Regions from separate parts of the Brevibacillus sp. NPDC058079 genome, predicted to be linked through region 3. Evidence: riboswitches for the same ligand, from Rfam matches in the RefSeq annotation. Region 3 holds a riboswitch; each other region holds the start of a gene.
The links. Region 3 has a riboswitch for cyclic di-GMP ahead of ACFVS2_RS23770 (N-acetyltransferase). Riboswitches for the same ligand answer to the same signal wherever they lie in the genome.

Region 1 (10,202 bases), on a different contig from region 3:
CCTCCCCCAGCAGCTGTTTTTTCATCGCTGTCAACGTGAGCGGAATCGGATCATGGACATCCACTGCTTTCCCGAAACGATACATGGCAGGCGCTTCTACTTGGGCAGCAGCTAATACTTGCGGCTGCGAAAATACGTGTTGTGGGTCCCCGTCGCATAGCAGCTTTCCTTTATGCATAACGATCACTCGCTGGGCGTACTCCGCTACCAGACGCATATCATGCGTGATGATGACAATTGTATGGCCTTCCGCGTGCAAATGCCGCACCAGCTCCATCATTTCTTGCATGCCTCGGTAATCGAGACCGGTCGTAGGTTCGTCCAGCACGATCACTTGCGGCTTCATCGCCAAGATCGAAGCCACCGCAATCTTTTGCCGCGTGCCTTTGCTCGAAAAATGGGGCTCTTCTTCGCCCTTGTCGGATAATCCCACTGCTGCCAACGCCTCCGCGACAGCTTGCTCTATTTTTTCAGGCGGCCAGCCCATGTTTTTGGGCCCAAATGCTACCTCTGCCTTTATGGTCGAATGAAAGATTTGGTGATCAGGATTTTGATAGCAGTACGCCACGATTCTCGATAGTTGGGCAACGCTCATCGTCTTGGTATCGAGACCATTCACTTTGACGGTACCCTGCGTCGGCTTGTATAGACCGTTACAATGCTTGGCCAACGTCGTTTTACCGGAACCGTTTCCCCCGATGATCGCGACGAATTCTCCCTGCTTCAATTGGAGCGAAACGCCATGCAGCACCGGCTTTTCCTTTTCATAACCATACCAGACCTCATCGAACTCAATGACGACACTCACATGCTTCCCTCCCGAACGAGCCGTGCTTCCTGGTAGTGGTTGTTCAAAAAATCGTCTTTTGATCACGAAGCAACTCTGAATGCTTCGTCACATCGAAAGTGACGTTCACCTTCGATGTCCGGTGCTCATGTAGGTGCCCCTACACTCCGCTCCTCCCTCTTCAGCTTCTCGTCACTTTCTCGGTGCTGAAAAGTCGATTTTTTGAACTCGCAATTGTAGTGGAGTACCAGCTCCTCAACAGTCAGAGGCACACCAGCAGAGGACGCCGACATGACGCCTTCCTGGCATAGCATGTGATAGAGTCGGATTACATCCGGGACCAATATGCCATGCTCGTCCAACACGTCCACTTGAGCAAAAAATTGGCGAGTCGGCTGGTCCAATACGATTTCCCCCTCGGCAATCAGAATCATTCGGTCGCAAAAGGCCGCAAGCTCTTCTGTCGCATGGGACGATACCACAATCGTCATTTCTTTTTCCTGCTTCAGCCGTGCAAGAAGCGAAAAGACCTCCCGCGCTCCCACCGGGTCCAGCTCGGAAGTAGGCTCATCCAATATGAGCATCTGCGGACTGTGGGAAAGAGCGGATGCAATTGCCACCCGCTGCTTTTCTCCCCCCGATAGCTCAAGAGGTGAACGATCAGCAAAGCCGTTCAATCCGATCAGATCGAGTACCTCTGCCATTCTTTTTTCAATTCGCTCGTCCGACCACCCGACATTCTCAAGCGAGAAGGCAAGCTCCTCTTCTACAGTCAGCCCGATGAACTGGGTTTCCGGGTCCTGAAAGACGATGCCTTGCTCGCTTGTGGACTCGACACTCCCCACGAAATGTCCACCGTAGTTAGATGGAATCAGACCTGACATCGTCAATAGCAGTGTCGTTTTCCCTGCGGCAGCAGGTCCAACTACGCCGACTACTTCCCCTGGATAAAGAGCCAGATGAATGTCAGTTAGCGCAGGCAGTGCTCCCTCTTCATAGTGCCAATAGACTCCGTTTACTCGCAGCAATGGTTCTGTTTTCACCTTGCGATCCTGCTTTCATTCCCGAGATAGTTGAATTCCTGCAAGGGACGGCCCCGATAAAGTCCAGAGCGCTTCACGAATGGGTACAACAGCTTCAAGAGGATTGGTCCCAGAATCGCGGTTGAAATGGCTTGGTTCAAGAACACGGTTGGGATGTACCAGACCGCCACTTCTTTTGGTGTTAGACCCAGTGCCACGTTAATCAAAATCGCGCACGCTACCACAATCGAGCTGATCATGACAACAAACACGATATATTGAAGAACGCTGCGTTTTGTTTTCAGTGCAGGGTGACTCACAGCAAGCAACCCGATAAAACCACCCATAAAATTAGAAAAGAAACCGACCGCAATCGCATGAGGCGGTGCGCTTCCGGTTAACAAATCACTAACCATATTTCCAAAGGCAAGACCAATGCATCCCGGCAAGCCGAATAACATGCCAAATACGGGCTGAAGGGCATTGGCCGGACGGATCGGTACGGAAGGAATGAGCTTGATATTGGCAAGCATAATAATGGCAACAGCGTAGAGCGCGGCAGTGACGACAATCAGGACGTAATCTACCGTCGTCCACTTCCGCCGAAACAGATTTGAGAGCATCAGAATAACCCCTCCTTGTGTCAAGTGTTAATGTTTGGAATATTCCTGTAGCCAGTTTACTCTCTCTTTTCTGGATCGTCTAGAAGAGGGTGGGTAAAACATCACATTGATCTGGCTGTAGTGGTGGGGAGGAAACAGGAGAAAACGCTCAGCTTCTAGGGCCACCCCCTGGGGGATTGACTGCCCGACTCCATGCAAAAAGCGAAACCGCGTCCAAAGTGGTCGGTTCAGGATGTGTTTCAGAGGTGGACGCTTAAGGGCGTGTTTCGCTTTTTGTATTCCGTCTCGGTCGGTGTCCCTAAGATCTTCGCTGTTTTCTCCTGTTTCCTCTGCGAGCTGCTTGCTGTTCTCTTGCTTTGATTAGGGAGAATCAAAATCAATAAAAAGAGAGAGAATCATTGTTCTCTCCCATCCTGAATTCACTTTCAAATATTGTTACCAAAGCCACGTAAGAAGAAGTGCATTTCCAGTCCAAGCGCCTCTGGAGCCCAACCTAGCTCCGGAATAAATGGCGGGGAATTTCAGCTTCACTTATGAAATACTTCCTCGAAACTTCTACGTTTGAAGCGCTCCCGCCATTTATTCTGGAGCGGACAGTCAATCCCTCTTGCGGGGCGGAGGCCGAAGCGAAGACTGGAAATGCACTTCTTCTCCACGACAGCCACTCTACTCCTCAAACTTCACCATTTCCAAATTGGTTTTCTTGACCTTTACCAAATACAACAAATAGATCAAGCCGACAAAGGTCCAGAGCAAGCCAAGCATCATGGACGTTGCTTCCAGGTTGACCCATAGAAAGGCGATGAACGTTGTCCCGATGAATGGAGACAACACGAAGCCCCACCAATCCTTGATATGCTTGTTCTTTTGTTTGCGGAAATAGTATGCCATTACGCTGATGTTCACAAAGCTAAAGGCGATCAGAGCGCCGAAGTTAATAAAGGAAGTTGCCGTTAACAAATCCATATACAAAGCGAGCAGCATCAACGCTCCGACCAGCAGGACGTTAAGCAAGGGAGTTCTCAGCTTCGGATGTACATAACCGAACCAGCGTCGCGGCAAAAATCCATCTCGTCCCATTGCGTACAATAAGCGCGTTACGCTCGTGACAGATACGAGCCCGGATGCTAGTGTCGAAGACAACGCTGCCGCTAAAAACACCAATTGAAAGATCGTCCCACCGATAAACAAAGCAATCTCCGCAGAGGCCGCTTCTGGATCAGACAATACCGAAACATCAGGAAATAATGATTGCATGAAATAAGATGCCGTAATAAACAACGCTCCTCCTGCGATTGCTACGAGCATAATCCCGCGAGGAATCGTCTTTTTTGCATCGACGGTTTCCTCCGTTAGCGTGGTTACTGCATCAAAGCCAAGGAAGGAAAAGCAAAGAATCGACGCACCAGAAAGCAGTGCAATGACAGACATATCCGGTGACACAAATGGACGCAGGTTGAATACTTGCCCAAGCCCGTCACCTTGCATCAGAACACGGATTGCCAATCCCGCAAATAACACGACGACCACGACTTGAAACAGCACCAGAATCGAGTTAACGGATGCAGTTACCGTTACGCGAAATACGTTTAACCCCGTCACCAATACAATGAAACCAATAATCCACCACGCGGTCGACACGTCAGGAAACACGGATGATAGGTATACTCCCGTCAACAAGGCGTTAATCATCGGTAAAAATAAATAATCCAGCAAAGACGCCCATCCTACCAAAAATCCTGCATAGGGATGAATCGTTTGTTGCGTATACGTATATGCGGTCCCTGCTGAAGGGAATAGCCGTACCATCTTTCCGTAGCTTGCCGCCGTAAACAGGATCGCAAGAAGTGTGACTGCATAAGCAGCAGGAACGTGCCCCCCCGTATCTCCAGAAACAATGCCAAAGGTGTCAAAAACGGCCATCGGGGCCATGTAGCCCAGTCCAATTACGACAATATGTCGCAACTTCAAACTACGTGTTAGTTCTGCTTTCCCGTTCACTGCCTGTCCCCCTTTTTGTAACAGAATAATTATACACGCTGATTTATAATCACGAAAGAAAAAAGCACTGCTGCACACGGGTTCTCCATGCACAGCAGCGCTTGATTTATATGGGTATTTCCTATGCTTTTGGCAGTTCAAAGGAACTCTTCAACGATACAATCCGGTTGAATACGAGCTTATCATCTGTCGTATGCTTCGAATCGACATTGAAATAGCCATGACGGAAAAATTGATACTTGTCTTGTGGCTTGGTTTCTTTCATATTTGGCTCCACATAGCCTTGCAGCACTTCCAACGAATTCGGGTTAACGTTGTCGAGGAATGTGCCCTCTGCGTCTTCATCATCCATAATCAATGGCTCGTACAGACGGAATTCAGCAGGAACTGCATTGGTTGCATCCACCCAGTGGATCGTACCTTTTACCTTGCGACCTGTAAAACCGCTGCCGCTCTTCGTCTCAGGGTCATACGTGCAATGGATCTCGATCACGTTGCCATCTGCATCCTTCACGATGTCATTGCACTTAATGAAGTACGCGTGCTTCAGACGCACTTCATTTCCCGGGAACAGGCGGAAATACTTGCTCGGCGGGTTTTCCATGAAGTCATCCTGCTCAATGTAGATTTCGCGGGAGAACGGAATTTGACGATTGCCCATCTCTGGGTTCTCTGGATTGATCTCCGCTTCAAGCATCTCGACTTGTCCTTCCGGATAGTTCGTGATGACGACCTTCAACGGATTCAAAACAGCCATCGTACGTGGTGCCTTCAGCTTCAGGTCCTCACGGATGAAATACTCCAGCATTTTCTCGTCAACCGTGCTGTTAGCGCGCGCTACCCCTACTTCACGAGCGAATGTACGAATCGCTTCTGGTGTATAGCCGCGACGACGGAAGCCTGCGATGGTTGGCATGCGCGGGTCATCCCAGCCGTCTACTACATTCTCATCGACAAGCTGTTTCAGCTTGCGTTTACTCATAACGGTGTTGGTCAGGTTCAAGCGAGCAAATTCGTACTGGCGTGGTACCTTCTCCATTTCGCACTCGCGGACTACCCAGTCATACAACGGACGATGATCTTCGAATTCCAGTGAGCACAGGGAGTGTGTCACGCCCTCAATGGCATCCTCCAACGGATGAGCGAAGTCGTACATCGGATAGATGCACCATTTGTCTCCCGTGTTGTGATGCGTTGCATGGGAGATTCGATACAGAACCGGATCACGCATGTTGAAGTTCTGAGAAGCCATATCGATTTTCGCACGCAGCACCTTTTCTCCGTCCTTGAATTCCCCTTGGCGCATCCGTGCAAACAGATCCAGGTTTTCCTCCACAGATCGATTGCGGAACGGACTATCTGTGCCTGGCTCTGTCCATGTTCCACGCATTTTACGCATGTCTTCGGGAGACAGATCGTCTACGTAAGCCAAACCTTTTTTAATCAACAGCACCGCACGGTTGTACATCTCTTCAAAGTAATCAGATGCAAAAAACAACCCGTCCCATTCGAAGCCCAGCCATTGAACGTCCCTTTTGATGGCCTCTACGTATTCGATGTCTTCCTTTACCGGATTGGTATCGTCAAATCGAAGGTTGGCCTTGCCGGAAAATTCACGTGCCAACTCAAAGTTGAGGCAGATTGCTTTTGCATGTCCAATATGAAGATACCCGTTCGGTTCTGGGGGAAAGCGGGTAATGATTTCCTTTACTTTGCCCTCTTGCAAGTCATCAATCATGATATTGCGGATAAAATTGGATGCCGCTACCTTGTTTTCCAATGAAATCAACCTTTCACTTCACCTTTACATTCCATAATACTGATTCTCTACTCAGAGTTCAACAAAATCGGGTCGTTGACCGACCCGCTCACGTCTTCCATTGCTGCCTCGTTTGCCATTGTGACCTGCAATACAGATGAATGACAGAATCAATGGCTAAGCGCTGCTCCGTGATCCCACGAATCGTTTCGAGATGCTTCGGGGAAATCAGATGCAGCAAAGGCTGTTCAACATGATTGAAACGTTGGAATGCTTCCGCAGCAATCCGATCCCACTGCGGGTAATACCGAAGCAAGTCATCGGGCATTACGCGGGAGCGGTCCGTGTCGGACTCGGGCAAACAATCAAAAGGTTCATCCAGATTCAACGTCCCATAATCATCAGTCAACTCTTCACCCGGCAAAACATCCCGTGCAGCCAATTCCAGATCATACATGGTCGGCACACAATTCGCATGAAAGCTGTGGTTCACGTACCTTGCCTTATCCCAACAAAGAATGTACTTTCCGAACTGGTTCTTAAAGGAGTATTTTTGTACGTCCTGTTTTCGTAATGAGTCAAGTCTTTCCACAAATACAGGGTCCAATACCTGGTCCAAATTATCCTGTGCCCATACAATCGTTCCTTTTGGGATAAACTTTGTCGCAAACACACCGTACCCGATCTCATCGTTGATATAGCGCAATTCTGTATCGGGATGCATCATGGTCTTTGTTTCACTCCTTGGCGAATGTGCCTTTTTATCATCATAAGCAGTTTTGCCCCAGGAGGTGTGTGAATGTCTGCGAAAAACAACCTTCCCCATAACATTTCTCACTATTTTTCTGGATTAAAATATTTTTTCTTATTTACCACAAATGGTAAATAGTCTATATTATTGGCAAACGGAGTTTTAGGAACATTTTCCCACAACGATCGAATCAGTATATGTGTCAATTTTCTACTTCATCCATTGATATCGAAACGGCATACCCGGGGAAATCCGGCGACGCAAAGCTACAGGGGCTACCTCCGCAACAGCGGACACGCTTGCCAGCTACCGAAGTATTGATGTAGGACGAGACCAATGATCCTATATCATTGGTCTTTTTTTGCGCTCATAATGTCTATTTTTGTCTATTTTTGTATGTTTGTGTATTTTTAGTTTTTAAAGGAGGTGAGGCAACAGCGGATAGCCGGTTTAATGAATTATTATTCTATTCATCATGAAGGAGGTTTCATAGGAATGTCATTCTGGAAGAAACTCTCGACCGTCGCGCTGACTGCTGTCATCGGGCTATCAACGTTCTCTGGAGCACAAGCTGCTAACCGTCCAACATCGATGTCACCGAACGCAATGGTGACGACTCCTCACTATCTGGCTACGGCTGCGGCCCTGAAGACATTGGAAGACGGTGGAAATGCAGTAGATGCTGCAATTACAGCCGCTTCCACATTAGCTGTCGTCTATCCTCATTACACAACCATTGGCGGAGATAACTTCTGGCTCATCTACAATGCCAAAACAAAAGAGCTGAAGGCGCTGAACGGCAGTGGTCGTGCAGGCGAAAAAGCAACCATCGACTATTACAAAAACAAAGGCTACGAAAAAATCCCGTCCCGCGGTTATGAATCGGCAAACACTGTCCCTGGTGTCGTCTCCGGCTGGTGGGAGGCGTACAACTACGCCCATAAAAGCATGGGCAACAGTAAGCTTCAATGGAACAGACTGCTGGAGCCTGCCATTGGATACGCCCAGAACGGATATCCAGTCTCCCCCAACCAAGTATATTGGACGAAATACGCAACAGATCCAACTGACAATGACTTGAAGAATCTTCAACGTTTTGATGGATTCCGCAAAACATTCCTGAAGCCCAACGGCGATCCCTATGCAGCAGGCGAGATTCTCAAACAAAAGGATCTTGCCAATACTTTGCGAATCATTGCAAAAAAAGGTGCTGACGGTTTTTATAAAGGAGAAGTTGCTAAAAAAATCGTAGCAGACATGCAAGCCAACGGTGGATTGCTCACGTTGAAGGATTTTGAGAAGCACACCTCCACTTGGGCAGATCCAATTTCGGTAGACTACCGTGGTTATAAAGCGTACAACGTTCCGCCTAACTCCCAAGGCATGGCTTCGCTCTCTATTCTTAATGTTTTGAACAATTTTGACCTCAAGAGCATGGGTGAAGGAACACCCGATTACTATCACACGATTGTGGAAGCTACCAAACAATCTTTTGCTGACCGCGATAAATGGCTGACTGACCCTGCCTTTGTGGATATCCCTGTGGATGAGCTGTTGTCCAAGCAGCACGGGAAAGATTTAGCAGCGCGCATTGATATGAAACAAGCCGCCAAATCCGTAGAACCGCTTGATCCAAAAGGCGATACAACCTGGTTCGGGATCGTCGACAAGGATGGAAATGCAGTGTCCATCATTCAGAGTCACTATTTTGACTGGGGTTCCGGTATCGTAGCGAAAGATACGGGCATCCTTTTGCAAAACCGCGGAAGCTATTTCTCTTTGGATCCTAAACACATCAATCACTTGGAACCAGGAAAACGCACCTTCCACACAATTAACCCAGCTATGCTCTTTAAAGGGGACAAGCCTTATCTTCTCTACGGAACACAAGGGGGAGAAGGACAGCCGCAAACGCAAGCCGCTCTCGTCACGCGTATCATCGACTTTGGTTTCAGCGTGCAAGACGCAATCGAAGCGCCAAGATGGCTGCATGGACGCAACTGGGGATCTGCTTCCAACAATCTCAAGGTGGAAAGCCGCATCCCTCAAGAAGTCCTGGACGAGTTAATTAAACGTGGACATCCAGTCGAAAAGCTGGAAGCAGCCTATACCGATACGATGGGACAGTCCGGCGCAATCCTGATTGACCCGCAAACTAATGTAAAATTTGGCGGTGCTGACCCTCGCGGTGAAGGCGCAGCAATGGGATATTGATATTTTGTCAGACTGCTGAGTTAATCTCAGCAGTCTACCTTTATTATATTTCCTGGTGGTAGACAGCTTTTCACAAGGAAAGAAATATCTTAATCACGGATTAGGAGTGGAACAATCCTATGTTTTTGTTCAACAAACTCAGGAACAAAATGATCCTTTGGTTTCTCATCGTGGCCGTCATTCCACTTACTGCCGTTTCGGTGTTTATCACGAACAGCTTTTCATCCATTCTGATTGATAAACAAAAATCATCCTATGTTGACCTTACTTCCAGTACGGCCATAGCTATGGATCAATATCTGGACCGGCGTATGACAGAAATTCAGATTTTAGCCCGTACCTCAGATATTCAATCCGATGATGCAGCGGCAAAAAATGAATTCATCCGCAAGTTTACCGAGGAAATGAAACTGTATGACGGAAATACGTATATCGCAAGCGATGGAAAAGTAACGGCTGATACGTTCCCCAAAAGCGTTGGAATCAATCTAAGCGAGCGCCAATTCTTCAAAGACGGTATGCAGGACAAACCCAGCTTCTCCGATGTTCTTGTTGCGAAGACAACCGGCAATCGCTCCATCATCGTCGCTTCCCCTGTAAAAGCAAAAAACAATGAGAAGCTTGGTGTCTTGACGGGGCTCGTCAATGTAGATGACTTCACAGCTACATTTCTCAAGAATTTGAAAGTAGGCAACGATGGTTATCCGATTCTCGTTGATAACAAGAACCAGATTCAGTACCATCCTACCCAGGATCTGATCGGAAAACCGCTTGAGGAATCCTCTCTGCCGCAACCATTAATGGAAATCCTTAAATCAGGAAAAACAGAAAAGGGCTCATACAGCTACTCGGACAATGGCGAGGAATACGTAGTCACCTATTCCCCCATTCCCAAGACCAACTTTGGTTTGTATCTGCATATCCCTGTCGAATCCATAACGTCTGCGGTTTCCTCCGTTACCACCATGGTTACGATCATTGTCATCGTTGTTGTTGCTGTCGTGATCGCAATCGCATACGCTGTTTCCCGGCAAATCTCACGCCC
Region 2 (10,202 bases), on a different contig from region 3:
TCCTTTACCCCTATTTATGAGATGTTGACATGATTAAAATGATAATGTGTACACCTCAAATATAAAGCGTTTTCATAGGGGGTAACAACAAAATCAAAGCGCGAATTTGTCTGAGTCGTTGTTGCCAAAACTTAATTGCCCATAGGAAAAAGACCTCTGCCCAGTTGCAGAAGCCTTCTCCTTACAAATTTTCCGATTCAACCTTGATCACTTTTCCGGTCTTCACATCGACATCAATCTCAAACACCTGATTTTGCTCGGTGAGAATAATAATTTCATACGCGAGAACACCTTCGTCTTTTTCCAATTCAACATGGACAACCCGCCCTTTTACCTGCTGCAAGGCGATTCGTATGGCGTCCTCTTTGGTAATGTCTGTTGGCTCGATAATCGCAGAAATCTCCTTCGCTTGATCAAGGGAATGTCCAGTTGCATGAACCGACATCCCCCCACCCAATACGGCGAGCCAAATACCAGCCCACTTTCCAATGGCTGTTTTCCTCATGCGTGCACTCTCTCCCTGCGCGAAAAATCCGTGCCAAAACACTCCTAGTTTGTCACAGATCACCCTAAATATTCGCAGGCAGGTCAACATGAAAAAAAGACCGATGCGCACAAGTGCACACCAGTCTTTGCTTACTATACCGCTCGATTCTTAGCTGCGTGGTTGACGAGATTCGCCACTGCGTGGACGGGAGTCACCGCTACGTGGACGAGAGTCACCGCTGCGTGGACGAGAGTCACCACTGCGTGGACGAGAGTCACCGCTGCGTGGACGAGAGTCACCACTGCGTGGACGAGAGTCGCCATTGCGTGGGCGAGATGGACGCTTTCCACCAAAACCGGAACCGGAACCGAAGCCACCTTTTCCTTTTGGAGGTAGCTTTTTCTTACCTACACGAAGAGGAGCCTCTTCTGTCAGGCGAACTGGAGTCATATCTGGCTCTTTGGTCAACAGCTTGAGTGCTGCGGAAACGAGTGTTACGGAATCGACATCCTCCAGCAATTGCTCTGCCAGCGTTTTATAAGCAGACAGATCGTCTCTTCCAGATGCTTCGAGAATTTTGTCTACCGTCATCTTTTGTTGACCTTCCAAAGCCTCAGCCATCGAAGGAACCGCACGGCGCTCCATGCGACGGTTCGTTGTACGCTCAATCAGACGCAGATGGTCGATTTCACGGGAAGTCACAAACGTGATTGCCAGACCTGTTTTACCAGCACGTCCCGTTCTACCGATACGGTGAACGTAGCTCTCGGAGTCTTGTGGAATATCAAAGTTAAATACATGCGTTACACCACTGATGTCCAAGCCACGTGCAGCCACGTCAGTCGCTACCAGTACTTCGATCGTACCTTCCTTGAACTTGCGGAGCACGCTGTCGCGTTTCGCTTGGTTCAAGTCACCGTGGATACCTTCTGCACCATAACCACGCTTGGTCAGGGCTTCGGACAGCTCATCAACTCTGCGCTTGGTTCTACCGAAAATGATAGCCAGCTCAGGGGAGTGAATATCCAGCAAACGGCACAGTACATCGAACTTCTGCTTTTCAGCTACTTCCATGTATTCCTGTGCAATGTTTGGCACGGTTACTTCTTTTGCTTTCACTTGAATTATGGTTGGTTCGTTCATGAACTGTTGCGCAATTTCTTGGATCGCTCTCGGCATCGTAGCTGAGAACAGCAGCGTTTGACGATTGTCTGGAACCTCTTTCAAGATTTCCTTGATGTCGTCGATGAAACCCATGTTCAGCATTTCATCCGCTTCGTCCAAAACAACAACCTCAATGGCATCCAGACGAATGGTTTTTCTTCTCATGTGGTCCATGAAACGACCAGGTGTTGCTACGATGATTTGTGGACGTTTTTTCAACGCCTTGATTTGACGCGTGATGTCTTGACCACCGTAGATTGGCAGGGCAGAGATGTTTTTGAATTGGGCAATTTTATTAATCTCTTCTGCAACCTGAACAGCCAGCTCACGAGTAGGAGTCAATACAACCCCTTGAATGTTTCCGCTTGTTTCATCCAAGCGTTCAATCAATGGAATACCGAATGCAGCCGTTTTACCAGTACCTGTTTGCGCCTGACCGATCAGGTCGCGTCCTTGCAACGCTACTGGAACGGTTTGATCCTGAATCGCTGTAGCCTCTTCGAAGCCCATATTGCTCAAAGCTCTAACAATGGAGTGATGTAAGCCAAAATCATTAAAAGTCGCCAATGAATGTCAGTCTCCTTTATCAATACCTTCATATATAAAATTCTCATAAAAAAGGGCACTATTCCTTACGATCCGGAACATGCCCTTTTATCCCCGATTGTACGTAGCACCCTAAAGAACATAGCTGTAATCGTACCATGCAATGCTTGAAAAAGCAAACTGCATATATACCCAAATCGTCCCAATTTGTGCTGATTCAGTTTGTAAAAAAAAGAAAGCAGCCCAGGACTGGGCTGCTTGTCTGTCATGGAATTATTTTACCCATTTGTTGTAAAGCTCATCGAACATTCCTTGCAGTTTCATCTCGTCCATCCACAGATCCAGGTAGTTAGCGAAGATGGTGTCTCCGCGATGGATCATGTACGCTTTTTCACTCTTTGTGAACGGGTTGTCGGTCAGAGCTGGATACAGGCGGGAATCTGCTTTGGAATACACAATCGCTTCCAGCGTATCTGTGATCATCACATCGTACTTACCGCTTGCTACCAGACCAGGAATGTCGAGGTTGTTTTGTTCAACCGTTACAGTTGCTTTTGTCAGATGCTCACGAACGAATTTTTCGTTGGTGCCACCTGGATTCACACCAATGCGCACCTCTGGCTTGTTGATGTCTGCTACACTCTTGTACTTGTCTTTGTCTTCTGCACGAATGAGCGGAGCTTTACCGAACATAATATAAGGATCGCTCATGTGTGCTTTTTTCTGGCGGTCTGTGTTGCGCGTAACGCCTCCGACAGCAATATCGAATTTATTTGCCAAGAGATCGTCCATCAGTGTCGGCCAAGAGGTTTGGACAAAACGAGCCTCTACTCCCAGGCTTTTTGCGAATTCTTTCATCGCATCGATATCGTAACCTTCGAATTGGTTTGTTTTCGGATTCAAATATGTAAACGGTTTGTAGTCCCCCGGAGTACCTACGAGGATGTAGCCTCTCGCGATGATTTCATCCAAACGGGATTCAAACTTCTTCGCTTGCGGTTTTTTAGCAGTTTCAGCAGCTACGGTTGTGACAGGCTTAACCGCTGTTGCGGCAAAAGCACCTGTTCCTGATGTCATGAGCATTGTTGCAGCGAGTGTGCTCGCCAAGATTGTTTTTGTAAATTTTTTCATCTGGTTTCTCCTCCTGTTAAACGGTAATGAATTTAGTTATCAGAAACAAACTCCATCATCCCTTAATGGCATCCCCCCTTTCAAAGAAAGAGGACTTACAACCTGTTGAGCTGCCTCCTACACAGTAAACCTGCCGATTCCTTGTTGTAATTCTTCTGCCACTGCGTTCAAACGCTCGACAGACTGGCCAATTTCCTGGATGGCTTGAAGCTGCTCTTCGGTTGCCTTTGCCACCGTTTGCGCGTCGAGTGAAGCATGTTTCGCAATGCTATGCATTTCATCTACAGAAGCACTCACCTGTTGGGAGCCTGCTGACATTTGTTCAGATGCTGCGGATACTTCCAAAATGTGCGCGGCAACGTTACGGGAAGATTCCAAAATATGCCCGAAGATTTCACGAACCTCTTCAACCAGTTGAATACCTTGCTGTGCGTTTTGGTTGCCCGCGGTCATGACCTCTACCGCATGATGAGTATCCTGCTGGATTTCCCCGATCAGCATCGCGATTTTGGATGCGGATTCTTCGGATTGGTTCGCCAGTTTTTTCACCTCTCCGGCAACGACAGCAAACCCACGTCCATGCTCGCCGGCACGTGCTGCCTCAATCGAAGCGTTCAAGGCAAGCAAATTGATTTGCGAGGTCAACTGACTGATCGTATCGAGAATGCCTTCGATTTCTTTGGAACGATTGTTGAGCTGCTCGATGGCTACTGTCGCCTTCGATGTTCCCTCGCCAATGCTTCCCATCTGGAGAACTGCCTGCTCTACCACAGCAGTTCCTTGTTCTGCCTGCTCTGTTGCTATCTGGGCAGCCTCTGAAACATATGCAGACGTCTCCGCGATTTTCACGATGCCTGCTGCCATGTCATTCATAGACAACGCGACATCCTGCGAGCTGGTGGCTTGCGCCTCTGCTCCCTCAGAAATCTGTGCAATAGACAAACCGATTTGGTTGATGTTTTCCGTCGCTTGTTTAATGCCTTCGGATACTTCCTGACTAAACTGCTGTACTTGATCAGATGACAGAGATACGTCTTCGATCAAATTTTTCAAGTGCGATACGGTCTGGTTAAAGTCACGGGACAGAACGGCAATCTCGTCTTTTCCATCAACCGTTACGGTCTCTCTCAAGTTCCCCTGCGCCACTACATTTACTGCGTGATTCAGACGCTCAATTGGTTTCACCATGCGTACAGCTAAGAAATAAACGAGGAGAACCCCAATTGCCAACACGATGAGGGAAATAACCATCAATCGGACTGACAGTTGATCGACAGGCGCATGCAGCTCCGCTACAGGTGCAGTGATGTATACGCCCCAGTTCAAACTGGTAGGAGAATAGGAAGCAAATCGCTCTGTATTCTCGTATATATATTGGGCGATTCCATGATTCCCTTGCTTGATATCTTCGAAAGCAGTCTGAAGCTCAAGAATCCCCAAGTCGAGAATCGATTCCTTCAGAATGTACTCGCTATTCGGATGATAAATAAATGTTCCTGTTTTGCTTACTAAAAAGGCGTAGCCGAATTCTCCAAATTTCTCCTCGGACACCTTTTTTTGGATTTCATTAATAGGAATAGTAGAACCGATATAACCGTATTGACGATTGTCCTTCATCAATGGAACGACAAGGGTCACGATGTTATTCCCTGTCCGCTTCGAAATGACTGGCTCGGAGACAACAACCTTCCCTTCCCCTTTACTAGCTTCCTTAATATGCGGACGATCCGAGATGTCGGTCACTTCTCCCATGAAATTGATCACTTTCTTACCACTTAAGTCATGCGAAAAGAAGAACGTCTCAAACTCAGGGTTTTTCTTTTGGGCTTCTTGAATGAGTTTCAGGTCGAATTCGACATTTTGATCAGCCGACATCAACCCTCCGATCGTACTTACAATCTCAATTTTTTCTTGAAAGAAACCATCGATACGAATCGAGAGATTGCTAGCTGACAACTCAGCTTCTTTGTCCAGACTGTCTGCTAAAAGATTGGAAGCACTCCAATAGCTTGCACCGCAAACCGTACCCAAACTAATAACCAACAGCAGGCACAAAACGATAATTAGCTTATTCTTCAAACTATTTCTCATACCGAATCACTTCTCCCTTCTCTTTTTTCAACAAAAAAAAGACTGCCCACCGACAGCCCATCATGACTACGGTATGGCAACCCGGCTGTCCTAGCTGCGAAAGTCATTTGACTTCCGTCCTTAGACCCGTGGCTTTGCGTCCCTACCTTTCAGCAGGTTTGCCTTTGTCATTCCTTGTTGTTTTTTCAATTTAAGTCCACTTTTTTTCAATCTCACCTTTCATTTCCCATAACTTTCCGCTAATAAACCTCGAAATGGAAAAAAAGCTGACAACCTTTTACAGTTGTCAGCGTTTTGTCAAACTTTTTTGATTAGCTTAATCCGATCACTTGCCCATCCTCGTCTACATATAACGATTCCGCAGCCGGCTTTTTCGGGAGGCCTGGCATCGTAACCAAGCTTCCGGTCAGTGCGACGATAAAACCAGCTCCTGCTGATATGCGCACTTCGCTCACTTGAATCGTGAAGTCAACAGGTGCCCCCAACAGATCAGCGCGATCCGTAAAGGAGTACGGTGTTTTCGCCATGCACACAGGCAGATGGGACATGCCCATTTCTTCTACCTTTTGCATCGTTTTCAATGCAAGCGGCGAAAAGACAACCCCTGATCCACGGTATACTTCTTTCACGACTGTTTCAATCTTGTCTTTTATGCTGAGGTCTTCCTCATACAAGAATCGGAAGGATGAAGGACGCTCTGCTGCACGAGTCACTTTTTCAGCTAGCTCGACACCGCCAGCTCCTCCTTCTGCCCATACTTTGGACAGCGCCGCTTCGGCTCCGGCCGCTTGGCACAGCGCAATTACGGCATCGACCTCTGCTTGGGTATCCGTCGCAAAATGATTGATAGCCACCACTGCTGGCACACCGAACTTCTCCAGGTTTTCCAGATGGCGCTTGACGTTTTCGAAGCCTTTTTCCAGAGCAGACAAGTTCTCCACTGCGAGGTCAGGTACTTTTACGCCGCCGTTGTATTTCAACGAACGAACCGTAATGACCACGACAGCAGCCGATGGAGTCAGACCTGCTTTTCTACACTTGATGTCAAAAAACTTCTCTGCTCCCAGATCCGCACCAAAGCCCGCCTCTGTTACCACGTAATCCGCCAGCTTCAAGGCCATCTTGGTTCCGATCACGCTGCTGCACCCATGCGCGATATTGGCAAAAGGTCCGCCGTGAATAATGACTGGAGTTCCCTCGATTGTCTGTACGAGATTGGGCTTGATCGCTTCCTTCAAGAGAACGCACATCGCATCGACCGCGTTGATTTCTTCTGCCCGTACTGGCTGATCATCAAAATCGTAACCAATAATGATATGGTTCAACCGCTCGCGCAAGTCTGCTAGATTCTCACTCAAGCATAAAATCGCCATGATTTCCGACGCGGTCGTAATCATGAAGCCATCCTCACGCGTCATTCCATTGCCGTCACCCAGACCAACAACGATGTTACGCAGTGCGCGGTCGTTCATGTCCATTGCCCGTTTCCAGACGATTTTCTTTGGATTGAGCCCACGCGGATTGCCATGGAAAATATGATTGTCGATCATCGCTGCCAACAAGTTATGAGCAGCTGTAATCGCATGAATGTCCCCTGTAAAATGCAGGTTAATTTCATCAGCCGGGAGAATTTGTGCTTGGCCACTTCCGGTTGCGCCTCCTTTGATCCCCATGCAAGGACCCAAGGACGGCTCGCGAAGCGCTGCAATTGTTTTCTTCCCGAGATAATTTAATGCTTGTGACAGACCAATCGTCGTAAGCGTCTTGCCTGCTCCCGCCGGGTTAGGGTTCATCGCTGTAACAAGAATCAGTTTGCCATCAGGGCGATCCTTCACTTGCTCCCATAGCTCATCTGATAGTTTGGCCTTATACTTTCCGTATAGCTCCAAATGCTGTTCTTCGATACCTGCAATCTTGGCAATTTCAACAATAGACTTCATGCTTGCCTCCCTGCCACACCAGAATGTAATGCACCAGTTACCAATCTTCTACATTCTGCATTTTTCCTTTTTCTCCTCTCCTCTTCGACACATTACGCAAAAGAAAAAGCCCACATTCCGACAAACGTTCAGAATGCAGGCTCTCTGTTATTTCTCGAAAATTTTTCCCGGATTCAAAATACCGTTCGGGTCCAGCACATGCTTCATGGCTTTCATAACGTCCAGTGCTTCTCCGTGTTCCTTGCGCTGGTATTTGATTTTCCCCACACCCACACCATGTTCTCCGGTGCAGGTTCCTCCCCGACTCAATGCGTATTCCACCAGATGGGCATTTACTTCCTCGGCACGCGCCACTTCTTCGGGGTCATTCAGGTCGATCATCAGGATAGCGTGATAGTTCCCATCCCCGACATGGCCTGCAATCGCTCCATCCAGCCCAGCGCGATCAATGGCTTGCCGCGCGTCCACAACTGCTCCTGCCAGTTCGGAAATCGGCAAGCAAACATCTGTCACCATCAGCTTTTTCCCGGGGGATTTGTGCAGGAAGGCATACGCCAGGTTATGACGAGCATCCCAGAGCTGCGTCCGCGCCTTCGAATCAGTTTCAAAAAGAAACTGCGTGCAGCCATGTCCATCGGCGATGTTCTGCGCAAAGTCGATATCATACGCGAGCCCTTGTTCACTGCCGTGGAACTCGATAAACAGCGTCGGTGCTTCCGGGTAGCTCGTTTCTTTGTACAGATTCACTTGTTGGATGGAACGTTCATCAACCAGCTCGATTCGCGCTACTTGAATACCCGCTCCGAGAATATCCACGACGGTATCGACAGCATCCTGCACGGAAGGGAAGCTGGCACGCGCCGCCGTTGTCGCCTCAGGGATGCCGTAAACACGCAAGGTCAGCTCTGTGAATACACCAAGCGTTCCCTCCGACCCGACAAACAGCCCAGTAAGATGGTAGCCTGAAGAGGATTTGGCTGTCATGCTCCCTGTACGGATGATACGTCCGTCCGCCGTCACCACTTCCAGATCGCGCACCTGATCACGCATTACGCCATAGCGGACAGAGGTTGTTCCGCTAGCGTTTGTAGCAGCCATCCCACCCAGAGTCGCGTCCGCGCCAGGATCGACGGAGAAAAACAAACCATGCTTTTTCAATTCTTTATTGAGCTGAGTGCGCGTCACACCGGGCTGGACTCTCACGAGGAAATCCTTCGGTCGCACCTCCAGCACTTGGTTCATCAAGGAAAAATCCATGCTAATTCCGCCCGAATATGGAATCGCGTGGCCTTCCAGACTGGTCCCCATGCCAAACGGCGTTACCGCAATGCGCTTTTCGTTGGCCAGCTTCATGATTTGACTGACTTCCTCTGCCGTCTGCGGAAATACGACCACATCCGGAAGATGCGGGGTATGGTACGATTCATCATGACTGTGGTGCTCCAGTATAGTGGGGTTGGTCGATACTCGTTCTTCCCCCAGCAGTCCCACTAACGCTTGCTTGTAATCCACGTTGGTTCCCCCTCCGTTACTTGCTCAAGTTAACAAGGAATAAGCTGATTTCAGGAATGTAAGTGATGAGCATCAAGTCGACGATCATGATGACCAAAAACGGGATCACCGCTCGCTCAATCTCCGTATTCTGGAGCTTCGCAATATTTCCTGCTACCAACAAATTGATCCCAACAGGTGGGGTCAGCATACCGATCGCGGAGTTGACGACCATGATCACCCCGAATAGCACCGGATCAATGCTCAAAGAATTCGTGATCGGCAGCAGGATCGGTGTCAGGAGAATGATCGTAACCGCCGTTTCCATGAACGTCCCCAAAATCAGCAGCAAGATGTTAATAATGAGCAACGTAATGATCGTGCTGTCGGTAATCCCCAGCATGAATTGCGCAATTTCCTGCGGGATGTTTTCCCTCGTCATCAGATAACCAAATGCATTGGCGGTCGCAATAATAAGCATGATGACCGCTGTCATGCTGGCAGAGCCCGCGAATATTTCCCCCAGGTCCTTCCACTTGATCTCCCGGTAGACGAAAAGCCCGACAACCAGACCGTAAATCACGGCTACCACTGCTGCTTCTGTCGGAGTAAAGACAGCTCCGTATATACCGCCAAGAATAATGATCGGCATGAGGATCGCCAAAATAGCGTCCTTGAATGCCTCCCATATCTCTTTAGACGTATGCTTCTCTCCGCCACCCCAGTTGTTTTTCTTACTGATCCAATACGAGTACAGGATCAGCGAGATCGCTACGAGAATCCCCGGTCCAATCCCAGCAATAAACAAGTCGCTAATCGAGGCACTCGCTGCTACTCCGTACAAAACCATTGGCACGCTCGGAGGAATCATGACACCGATTGTTCCGCCTGTTGCATGCAAGGCCGCAGAAAACCGGACATTATACCCTTTTTTGACCATGTGCGGGATCAAAATTCCCCCTACGGCTGCCGTTGTCGCAGCAGAAGAACCCGATATCGCTGCAAAAAAAGTACAACCCATGACCGCCACGATTGCCAATCCACCCGGAAGGTTCCCGACAATCGTATTCGCAAAACGAATCAGCCTAGCCGAGATTCCACCTGTTTCCATTAGCTTTCCTGCCAAGAGGAAAAACGGGATCGCCATCAGTGGGAAGGAATCTGTCCCGTTGAACATCTTCTGAATGACAACCAGAAGAGGGATGTTTCCCTCCAGCATAAACACGACAACGACAGATAACCCCAGTGCCACCCCAATCGGTACGTTCAGGATCAGGAGCACCAACAGTGTTACAAACAAAATCGTACCCACAATCTGGTCACTCCTTCCCGGTAATGTCTTTCCATGTCAC
Region 3 (10,202 bases):
TACGTTTTCTGCGCACCAAGTACGAAAAAGTCGAGATCGTCTTCATTGCCCATCATACGGATGCGAAGGAAGTAACGGAGGACACCTTTTTCTCGAAAGGGGAAAGCGGGGGGACGATCTGCTCCTCTGCCTACAAGAAAGCGTTGGAGATCATCGATAGCCGCTACCCAACATCGCAGTACAACATTTACCCGTTCCATTTTTCCGATGGCGACAACCTCACGTCTGACAATGAGCGTTGCGTAAAGCTGGTAAAAGAGCTCATGGAGAGATGCAACATGTTCGGCTATGGCGAAGTGAATCAGTATAATCGTCATTCAACCCTCATGTCAGCATATCGCCACATCAAAGAGCCGAAATTCATGCATTGTGTCATTCGGGAAAAGGGCGAGGTATATAAGGCATTGCGTACTTTCTTTGGCAAGAAGGAAGCTGTGAAGTAATCATAGAGGCAACCGGGCGAGAAATCGTCCGGTTGACTTATATTTGCTTGCATGAGCCACATGAACAAAATGTGAGGGATGTTACTATGTATCCACAAAAGCATCGGATGCGCAACACGGGAGCCTTCACTTTCTTGGCATACTTTACATTGGGCGCAGGTGTACTGCTATTTTCCATCGGTTTATACAATGCAACAGGTCTTCAGCTGCACGAAAAGGGGTATTATATCGCATGTATGCTTCTGGTAGCAGTTGGATCGATTTTGACGCAAAAAGTAGTGAGAGATAATGCAGAGGATCGAGCGATTATCGAGGAACAGGAAAGAGAATTTAATTTGAAGGTATCGAAAGCGGAGAAAGATACGCCGAAATAGCCCTGTTTACATATGGGTGGTCCGGTTAATCCAGTTGACCCTGTAGAAACTTCGGAGTCTAGTATTCTCGTTAGAGTATCGCAGAGCAGCATCTCTTTTTGAATGACTGTCTGTAGCATATTTTGAACACTCGTATTCAGTAGTAATAAATCACTGAGCGATACAGGCTGAGTAAATCCTGGCATCGTTCCGAGTGCATACTGAATCTTTTCTGCTTCCGCATTGACGATATGACCGAGCCCCAATTCTTCTAAAGCGATCGAGGCTAAAAGTAATGTAATGGCATTCTCACGAGTAAGGCTGATTGGATGTTCACCCAATCTGGTCAAAATTGGACGGGGATGCAGCTATCGGCGGAACCAATGATTCGCAAAAGAAAACCGTCAGGGTCATGCCCTGACGGTTTTTCGAATGAGCTCTATAAACTCCGCTGCTTTCTCGATGTGTGGAGCATGCCCCACATGTTCCATGACAATCTCCTGATAGGAACCCCCAGCGCGTTGATACTGTTCGAGCACGTCACGAATTTGGGAGACCATTGGCTGCGGGGGATAGTCGTCTTCCCCTGGCCATCCGGGGACATAGCCAAGCTTGCCCAGCGTACCGAAATCAGCAAGTGACTGATCCGAGATAATGGCATCATCCGCACCGCGAATCCATAAAATCGGACACTTCGGCTCAATCTGGACAATACCGGACAAATTTACGTATTTGGGAGAAATCGCATTCGTAATCCCTGTCGTCCCAGGAGCAACACCGGGCCAATCGTTTACGTATTCAAAAGCACCAGGGTAAAAGTCTTCTCCCGTTCTCGTAGAGAGTATCGCGCTCACATAACGGTCTTCCTGCTCTGGGCCGACTTGGAACGGGGGCTTGAAATAAAGCTGATTCATGACATTGCGAGGACTGGAGGGAGATTCATTACTCATATCTTTGGCTGCTATCCTTTTAACCAACTCGGAGTTGACGGCTCCTCCACCCGAGCCTGAAAAGCTGCTGTAGCAAGGGGTGCCAGCTATATCCTTGGTTCCACCAAAGCCGTAAGGGGACATGGGGGCGATTAGAATCAGGGAGCGGACTTCCTGCGGGTGATCGATGGCAAACTGCATCACGATCCCTCCACCCAAAGACCAGCCGGCAAGATGGATAGGTGTTGGCAAGTCCAATGCCCGAATAAACGAATGAAGGTCATCCGACCAGTCTCGCAAACCGCGTGTTGCATCGATAGGCAATGCTTCACTTGCTCCATAGCCACGCATATCAGGTGCATACACACGGTACTGGTCACATAGAGCCGCAATGGTATCATCCCAGAACAAGTTGGCTGATGCATTGCCGTGAATGAGGAGAAGCGGTTCTCCTTCCGGTACGCCTGCTGTCAGGTGGGAAACAAGCAATCGATCTGTTTGAATCGTTTTTGTTTCGATTCGTGCATCCATCAATGATGTGCCTCCTTTCATTGTAAAAGAACATAAATATCAGAATATTTACATTATATATCTATTCAGTTACAAAATGAGAAAAGAAAACAACCGCCCGTGAAAGGCGGTTGCAGGAAGGTTACATATGGAGACCACGCATCTGTTGTTCGATTTTTTCAAAGCCGCCAGAAACCTTAACGACTTCGTCTTTTTGCTCAGAAACGAGAACAAGCACTTCTTCCAGGCTCTCTTTGTTCTTGTCGGTAATATCTGCGTTGACTTCTACTTTTGCGCCGACTTCCTGAATCATGCTGTGAACATGGATGATGAACTCTTGCAGGTTTTTCGTTTTATCCGCAAAGTTTTGCATGTAGTTGTCTACATTGGTGAACATTTCTTGCACTTCGAGGATGCCCTCGCTATTTTTCTCAAAAGAAGTCTGTGACTCGGAAATCATATCCGATACCAGCTTCATTTTTTCGCGAATGGTCATCAGCAGGCTCGAGATCGACTCAGAGGATAGCTTGGAGGATTCAGCCAGCTTGCGTACTTCATCTGCTACGACAGCAAATCCTCGGCCGTGTTCGCCTGCGCGAGACGCTTCAATCGTGGCATTGAGTGCCAACAGATTGGTTTGTGCAGAAATCTCGGAAATGGTTTGAATGATTTTCCCAATCGATTCGGTTTCTTTATTGAGCTCTTGAATCAGTTGGTTCGTACCTTGGATGTCCGTGATGAATCGTTCAAAGTCATTGCCGATGTTGCCAATGCGTTTGCCGCTCTCGCTAGTGGCTTCTTTGGTCGATTCTACGTACTCATGCATCTCTGTAACAGAGCGAGTCATATCCTCAACTTGCAGATTCGTCGAGCTCATTTCCCGACGCAGCTCGTCCGTATTGCTGGTCTGGACCGTAAAGGACTCCATAATGTCTTGCAGGGAAGCGACGGTTTCGACTGCTCGAACATTCACGCCGTCCGTCACCTGGTTCAAATTCTCTTGATAGTCTTGCATAGAGGTGAGTGATTCATTGATTTGATCCAGAACACGTTGCAAAGATTCCTTCGAGGCAATCGCTTCTTGCTTTTGTTGCTCACTTTCCTCTTGCAGCTTGTTATTGAATACAGCATGCATCATGCTCGTGACAGAGACGAAGCAGAAGGTAAGCAGGAAGTACATCAGATCAAGATTGTTAGTCGAATGGAAAATCGTTTCTCTCTGTGTCAGGAAGTAGTAAGAGACAATACCCAATGTCGATACAATCGTCAAAATATTGATGAGTCGGTCTTGATAAATCCCCATGACTGCTACAAAGAACATAATGGTCATGATATTGATCATATGCGGGTCTAGTCCAACTACGATGAACATGAAGATCCCGATTACGGCGAAGTTGAAAAACTTCATGAAGGGCGCTGCTTTTTCACGGAAGCTCGGGCGATTGGAGATGTAAGTAAAAGGTGCCAGCACACCATACAAAATACCCAGTATCGTGAAAACGAATGTGTACGATACGCCTAGAAAAAGGTTTAAGACCTGAACAACCGTAATAATACTTGCAAATACGATTACGACCCAATTGTTTCTTCTTCTCAATAGATCAATGTTATCAATGTTATCCATGTTACCCACCTACCTCGACTTTTACTTGGTTGGATGACGACGAATTGTACCAGGAATATTTCGGATCGTGCTTATTGTCATAGACATCTTTTAGATGAAAGAGGGTCGGAATAGCATCGGCCCCTTTGTAAAAGACGATATCTTTGGTTTGAGTCGCTTTTACTTGATACTTCTTGTTAATGAACGAAAAAAAAGTCGGATCTGCTACCCCAATTGCGTGGGTATAATCATGCTTTTCAGCGTAATCTATCATCAAGCAAATTCCTTTTTGCCCTAGTTGTCCACGGTATTTCGGCAAAACAGCAAGACTGTCTACCTCCATTACTTTCATATCTTCTGTAACAACATCCTGAAAAAGTGATTTCATATAAGCATTTGATTCGGAAAAGGGCGTCATTTCAAATGTTCCACCTGCTTCACCGTCTTCGGCAATTAAGAGGAATTGTGCGGAGCCTTCTTTCGCGTACTCCATCTCGAAGCCCATGCTTGTCCATACTGTTTCTTTGATTTCATGAAATTTTGCTAACTCTTGTACGGTTTCTACTTGTTTGTACATAACTTCCCCACTCCATCATTTTCTGATTACCGTGTTGTGTATGTTTGACGTCTCAAAAGTTATGTTTTTCCATCCGTTACGAAAATGAAAGTGCTTTCATCCTCCTTTCAAAAAACGAAACACAAAAAAAGGCCGTTCCATTGAAATGGAACAACCGAAGCTACCAACATCAAAAAAAATGGTCTCAAGATGATGGCAACCCGGCTATCATGGTCAAAGACTGTAGACCCGTGGTTTTGCGTCGCCACCTTTCGATGACTTTGCCTTTTGCATTTTTTAGCAAAACTTGTAAAAGTGTGTCGAATTTTGCTAGATATAATCATGCAAAATATAAGCCAAAAGATATATCTTTGTCAAGTTTTGGTAGGGAAAAGAAACTAATTGTTTATAAAGCTTAGACGTACAAAAAACCAGTTGTGGTATCAACTGGTTCTTCGTTATATAGGCGTTAGGTTAGGGTACGCAGAATGTCTAAAACTTCAGTTGGCTCCATTCGCTTTTTGTAATCTGGATCTAAGCATGCTAACCGGATTACGCTCTGGTTGTCGAGGATATAAGTAGCAGGAATGGGGAGCGTCCAAGAATCGTCACTATTAAAATGCTTGAGATCAATATCCAATGATCGGTAGGTATCCTGTAAAGAATCAGGCAGTCTGAATTTGAGTTTATATTTTTCTGCTACCTGGTTATTGGTATCGCATAACACGGGAAAGCTCAGTCCGTTTTTCTCTTGCATAGTAAGAGAGTGTGCAGGAGATTGTGGGCTAATGGCAAACAATTGGGCACCCAGAGAGGCTATCGTATCGATCTGTTTTTGGTATGCTTGCAGCTCCAAATTGCAGTAGGGGCACCATGATCCACGGAAAAACGTGAGGACGATGGGACCCTTTACGATTTCTTCCGACAAGGTAATGGTCTTGCCAGTGTGATCGTTCAATGTGAAATCAGGCGCCATCGAACCAATCGGTAAGCCCTTTGCCTGTCCAGAGATCCTCAGCTCCTCGATTGATCTTGTAAATGAATCTGTTACTTCACGAGTGAGGAAGTCTGCTATTTGAATGGTTGTATAATCTAGCTCTTCGCGCAGGCTCTGAAAATGTGGTTTATCCATATGTCGTTCCCCTCTTTTTCGAAAGAATAGTAGAAGCCATAGCTTTACGATATCTTTCTTTTGGAGGGAAAGATGTAAACTGGATTACATCTTCTTTAAAATGTTGTCCCGATGAATGGAAATGGTTTTAAAGCCTGTTTGAATTAGTTCTTCTCTTGCTAAAGCACGTAATGCTACCGTCACAGCTTCCCTGGATGCCCCGACAAAATGGGCGAGCTCTTGATGGGAAAGAGGTAACTCAATTTGTTGAAACGCAGAACTGTTAGGATTGCCAAATTGGTCGGCAAGCCTTACTAACGTGGAAATAATGCGATCTTGTAAAGGGAGAAGGGCAAGATTTTCGGCTGCTTGGCTGATCGAAACCATTCTATCGCTAATGAGCCTCATGATCTTCATCATCAGTTGCGGGTGTTCGATTATGTAGCTCTCAAATTTTGCTTTGCTCATTTTACAAATGAGGCAGTCTTCGATGGTTTCTATATACATCTCCCGTGTACCTAATGAGAGCAAATCCACTTCTCCAAACACATTGCCTTCCCCAAGGATATCAAATGTAAACTGCCGACCATCCCGATTTACTTTATATAAACGTACTTTCCCCTCTTTGATGAAGTAGAAGCCCTCTGAAAAAGTTTCTGGTGTTTGAGTGCACGTATTTTTGGGGAAAGGGGTTAAGGAGGTTAATTGATCGATTAAGCGCAAACTTTCCTCGGATAATGAATTCAACAAATAAAATTGGGATAAATATGTGATTCGGTTCATCATTTCTTTTCGGTTTGGGTCTTCAGGATGGTTCTTTTCGCTTTGGTTACAATTCTTTTCGTTTCCTTTGAATCAGAGATGCTTAGCCACTCGTCACAAAGCTGTATCACCCAGCTTGGTTGTGATTTACTCGCATCGTTCAACCAATTCCCTACAGAATCTTGAACATATTTAGATGGATCTGACTTCACTGGCGTGAGCAAAGGCAGGCAGCGAGCAGGCTCATTTTTCAATGCGTCAATATGTTTACACCAGACACCTCGTGGGCGTGTGGCCTCTACCGCAAAGCGGCGAATATTTTCGTCGGTATCTAGTACCCATTCGCTCAGAAGTTGAATGGAATGGTTCAGTTCATGCACGAGAGAATCTCGAATCGCCATCCATGCGATCTCTCTCACTCCAAAATGATGATTTGCCGCAAATTTTCTTATTTGCCTTAGTTTTTCTTCGACCGATAAGGTGTTGTCCAAGCCAATGATATAGGCACTCCAACAACGTACACTGTCTGACTTGTGGGTAGCCAACGATAGGAAAACGGGAGACGTAGCTATGGGTTCACCCGATTTGTGTAAGATCGCAAGTAGTTCTTGTCCAATCAGACGGATAGCCTTCATTCCGCTCGTAGATCCCGTTTCTTCTAATTGATCAACAAGTGGAGAGACATGCGCATCTAATTGAACATGAGGCAGAACGCTTCGTAACAGATGAATATGATCCACAGCCTGCCATTCAGTCAAATTGACGCTTTCTAATTCTCCAGCATAAAGGAGTGCTAATACATTTTCAGGGATGAGCGAGGCTTTAACTGCTCCTTTTCTCGTGTGTACCGAATCCGGCATTTTCACCAAACCCCTTTTCACTGAAATGATAGACATTCAAAACGGAATAGCTGCAACAAAAGTATACATAAAAATCACCCGTAACAAAAATTTTCCAACTATCCGATAACTAGAAGGAATAGGAGGGGATTTTATGAAGGAAGTAAAAGTGATTCAATTTTACTTTTCCGGAGGCGGTGAAACGATTAGCATCGAATCGACGGAACCGGAAGAGATCATTCAAATGGTCGCTAATCAAAGCGACGGATGGCTCCAGTATGATGATGTTGTCATCAACGTCAGAAATGTTTCGTATATCAAAGTACGCAATCAGGCGTAAGGATAGGAAAAGGGCGTCAAGCTCCGATACGAAAAAGCTCTCCTTTGAATGTGGAGGGCTTTTTCGTGTTGGAGGTAGCGCTGCTGGTTATCCTATTTAATAGAAGAAAAAGGAGGGTGGCAAGATGACGCTGGAAGAAGTCATGCAGAAGCTCGAAGCGATGGGGACAGAGCAGACGAAAAAAACGTTATTGCGGCATGGGGCGAAAGAGCCTTTGTTTGGCGTGCGAGTCGGCGATATGAAAAAGCTGGTCAAGGAGGTAAAGCGTGATCAGCAGCTCGTCCAGGCGCTGTACGATACGGGAAACTACGACGCCATGTACTTGGCAGGATTGACGGTTGACCCAAAGAGCATGACAAAAGAGCGGCTGCAGGCTTGGGTCAAGGAAGCGTCTTGGTACGCGCCCGCCGAATATACGGTTGCGAGTGTAGCCGCTGAGAGCCCTTTTGCCATGGAGTTGGCACGAGAATGGATCGAGTCAAAAGAAGAGATGGTAGCCACATGTGGGTGGAATACGTATTCGAACTACTTGTCGATTATTCCCGATGAACAGCTAGATAAAGAAGAAATCAAGCGGCTCCTTATGAGAGTGAAGGAGACGATTCACCAGGAACAAAATCGCGTACGGTACACCATGAATCAATTCGTTATTTCAGTAGGAGCATATGTACCGGAACTTCATCAGGAAGCGTTGGAAGTGGCCACAGAAATTGGCAAAGTGCATGTGGACGTCGGACAGACAGCGTGCAAGGTTCCGTTGGCTACGGAGTATATCAAAAAGATAGAGGAACGCGGGAGTGTCGGAAAAAAGAAAAAGACGTGCATCTGCTAGTCGGGCATTTTACTCATTCATTTGGCGTATATTTCTAAGGTGCTTTTGTTTACTAAAGTATCGACTATTCCTTGCTAATGTGCTATCATGATACCTTGTTAACGTATTACCACTTTATCAGAGTAAAATATAGAGTAGGGAAAACGAGGGGGATCATCACGATGAAGAAAATAGCATGGATGTCATTGTTATTGAGTGCGATGGTTTCATTGGTAGTGGGCTGTTCCAGCGCAAAGACTGGCGCTGACGCGAACAAGCTGATTATCGGAGTTGATGATAAGTTTGCACCAATGGGATTCCGGGATGAGAAAAATGAGCTAGTCGGTTTTGATATTGATTATGCGCGTGCAGCCGGCGAAAAGATGGGCAAACAAGTCGAGTTTCAACCTATCGATTGGAGCGCAAAAGAATCTGAACTAAATAGCGGTCGTATCGACTTGATCTGGAATGGATATACGATTACAGATGAGAGAAAAGAGAAGGTTCTCTTTACCAAGCCTTATCTGAAAAACGCGCAAGTAGTTGTTACGATGGCAAATAGCAACTTGACCAAGCTGTCAGACTTGGCCGGTAAAGGAATTGGTTTGCAAAAGCTGTCTTCCGCAGCTGACGCTGTCAATGCAAGTGACATGAAAAATCAGGTCAAATCAATTACAGAGTATCCTGATAATGTACTGGCATTGAGCGATATGAAGATTGGTCGCGTGGAAGCAGTTGTCATCGACCAGATTGTAGCCGATTACTACATGGCAAAAGAATCTGGAACCTTTAAGCTGTTGGAAGAATCACTTGCACCTGAGGAGTATGGAGTGGGCGTCAAAAAAGGGAACGAGGCGTTATTGAACGAACTGCAAAAAGCCTTGGATACCATGAATCAGGATGGAACAGCAGCTAAAATATCGGAAAAATGGTTTGGCGAAAATCGCGTGTTGAAATAAACGGAAGATACGATGGCTTCGCCGAATGATTGGCGAAGCCACGCTTTATTATAAGGATTAGGAGCATACCAGATGAGCTTAGACTATATTATCTCCATTACCGTGCCTATGCTAGAAGGGGCGCAGATGACGGTGTTACTGTTCTTCATCGCTATTCTGGCAGCGATCCCATTGGGATTTCTCATTACCTTAATGGCGAATAGCAGCAACAAAGGTCTGTCTTGGTTCGCGCACACCTATGTGTATGTCATGCGTGGAACGCCTCTATTATTACAGCTATTGTTTTTTGTCTTTGGCCTCCCCCTCTTGCCAGTGATCGGAGAATACTTGGTTATGGATCGATTCGTAGCTGCATGCCTCGGCTTCGTGCTGAACTACGCAGCGTATTTCGCGGAGATTTTCCGTGGAGGACTGCTGTCGATCGACAAAGGACAGTACGAGGCGGCACAGGTCCTCGGCTTTAGCAAATGGCAGACAACCAACAAGATTATTTTGCCGCAAATGTTTCGCGTGGCTTTACCTGCTGTCGCAAATGAATCCATTACTCTCGTAAAAGACACAGCGCTGCTCTATGCGGTTGCCGTCCCAGAATTGCTTCACTTTGCACAAACGGCTGTGAATCGCGATTTTACCATCGTTCCGTTTTTTATTGCGGGAATCATTTATTTGTTGATGACGCTATTGTTGACGTTGTTTTTTAAGTGGCTAGAGAAAAGATTCAAATTCGAATAAAGGGCTGGCGCAATATGGAAATCATTCAAGTATCGAATCTAAAGAAATCGTTTGGTAATCAGGAAGTTTTGCGAGATGTCTCGTTTTCGGTGAAAAAGAACGAAGTCGTGGCAGTAATCGGGCCTTCTGGCTCCGGCAAAAGCACGATGCTACGCAGCTTGGTCAATCTGGAGCAGGTGAATGGTGGCAGCATTCGTGTGCAGGATGATTATTTGGTGAAGGACGGCGTTTATGCCAGTAACCAGGAAATCAAG

Region 1: it holds a riboswitch for cyclic di-GMP, as region 3 does, so the genes downstream of both, ggt (gamma-glutamyltransferase) here and ACFVS2_RS23770 (N-acetyltransferase) in region 3, are expected to answer to the same signal.
Region 2: it holds a riboswitch for cyclic di-GMP, as region 3 does, so the genes downstream of both, ACFVS2_RS24450 (methyl-accepting chemotaxis protein) here and ACFVS2_RS23770 (N-acetyltransferase) in region 3, are expected to answer to the same signal.

The regions. Positions count from the first base shown of each region.
Region 1 covers NZ_JBHVSO010000009.1:229,711-239,912, reverse strand. The annotation lists gene ACFVS2_RS24895 (energy-coupling factor ABC transporter ATP-binding protein) at 1-808, opposite strand, end outside; gene ACFVS2_RS24890 (energy-coupling factor ABC transporter ATP-binding protein) at 934-1,830, opposite strand; gene ACFVS2_RS24885 (QueT transporter family protein) at 1,827-2,432, opposite strand; gene ACFVS2_RS24880 (APC family permease) at 3,099-4,433, opposite strand; gene ACFVS2_RS24875 (glutamine--tRNA ligase/YqeY domain fusion protein) at 4,555-6,222, opposite strand; gene ACFVS2_RS24870 (SET domain-containing protein) at 6,302-6,919, opposite strand; cyclic di-GMP riboswitch class I at 7,169-7,257, shown strand; gene ggt (gamma-glutamyltransferase) at 7,439-9,157, shown strand; gene ACFVS2_RS24860 (methyl-accepting chemotaxis protein) at 9,277-10,202, shown strand, end outside.
Region 2 covers NZ_JBHVSO010000009.1:135,688-145,889, reverse strand. The annotation lists gene ACFVS2_RS24465 (PepSY domain-containing protein) at 182-505, opposite strand; gene cshA (degradosome RNA helicase CshA) at 656-2,218, opposite strand; gene ACFVS2_RS24455 (transporter substrate-binding domain-containing protein) at 2,471-3,328, opposite strand; gene ACFVS2_RS24450 (methyl-accepting chemotaxis protein) at 3,446-5,419, opposite strand; cyclic di-GMP riboswitch class I at 5,492-5,592, opposite strand; gene ACFVS2_RS24445 (formate--tetrahydrofolate ligase) at 5,731-7,359, opposite strand; gene ACFVS2_RS24440 (FAD-binding oxidoreductase) at 7,507-8,871, opposite strand; gene ACFVS2_RS24435 (TRAP transporter large permease) at 8,888-10,162, opposite strand; gene ACFVS2_RS24430 (TRAP transporter small permease) at 10,170-10,202, opposite strand, start outside.
Region 3 covers NZ_JBHVSO010000008.1:308,187-318,388, reverse strand. The annotation lists gene yhbH (sporulation protein YhbH) at 1-443, shown strand, start outside; gene ACFVS2_RS23785 (YiaA/YiaB family inner membrane protein) at 530-817, shown strand; partial or broken gene ACFVS2_RS34610 (alpha-helical endospore appendage domain-containing protein) at 886-1,137, opposite strand; gene ACFVS2_RS23780 (alpha/beta hydrolase) at 1,207-2,256, opposite strand; gene ACFVS2_RS23775 (methyl-accepting chemotaxis protein) at 2,378-3,868, opposite strand; gene ACFVS2_RS23770 (N-acetyltransferase) at 3,861-4,415, opposite strand; cyclic di-GMP riboswitch class I at 4,607-4,690, opposite strand; gene ACFVS2_RS23765 (peroxiredoxin-like family protein) at 4,864-5,526, opposite strand; gene ACFVS2_RS23760 (Crp/Fnr family transcriptional regulator) at 5,611-6,288, opposite strand; gene ACFVS2_RS23755 (DNA alkylation repair protein) at 6,288-7,127, opposite strand; gene ACFVS2_RS23750 (hypothetical protein) at 7,261-7,446, shown strand; gene ACFVS2_RS23745 (DNA alkylation repair protein) at 7,571-8,278, shown strand; gene ACFVS2_RS23740 (amino acid ABC transporter substrate-binding protein) at 8,440-9,216, shown strand; gene ACFVS2_RS23735 (amino acid ABC transporter permease) at 9,289-9,948, shown strand; gene ACFVS2_RS23730 (amino acid ABC transporter ATP-binding protein) at 9,963-10,202, shown strand, end outside.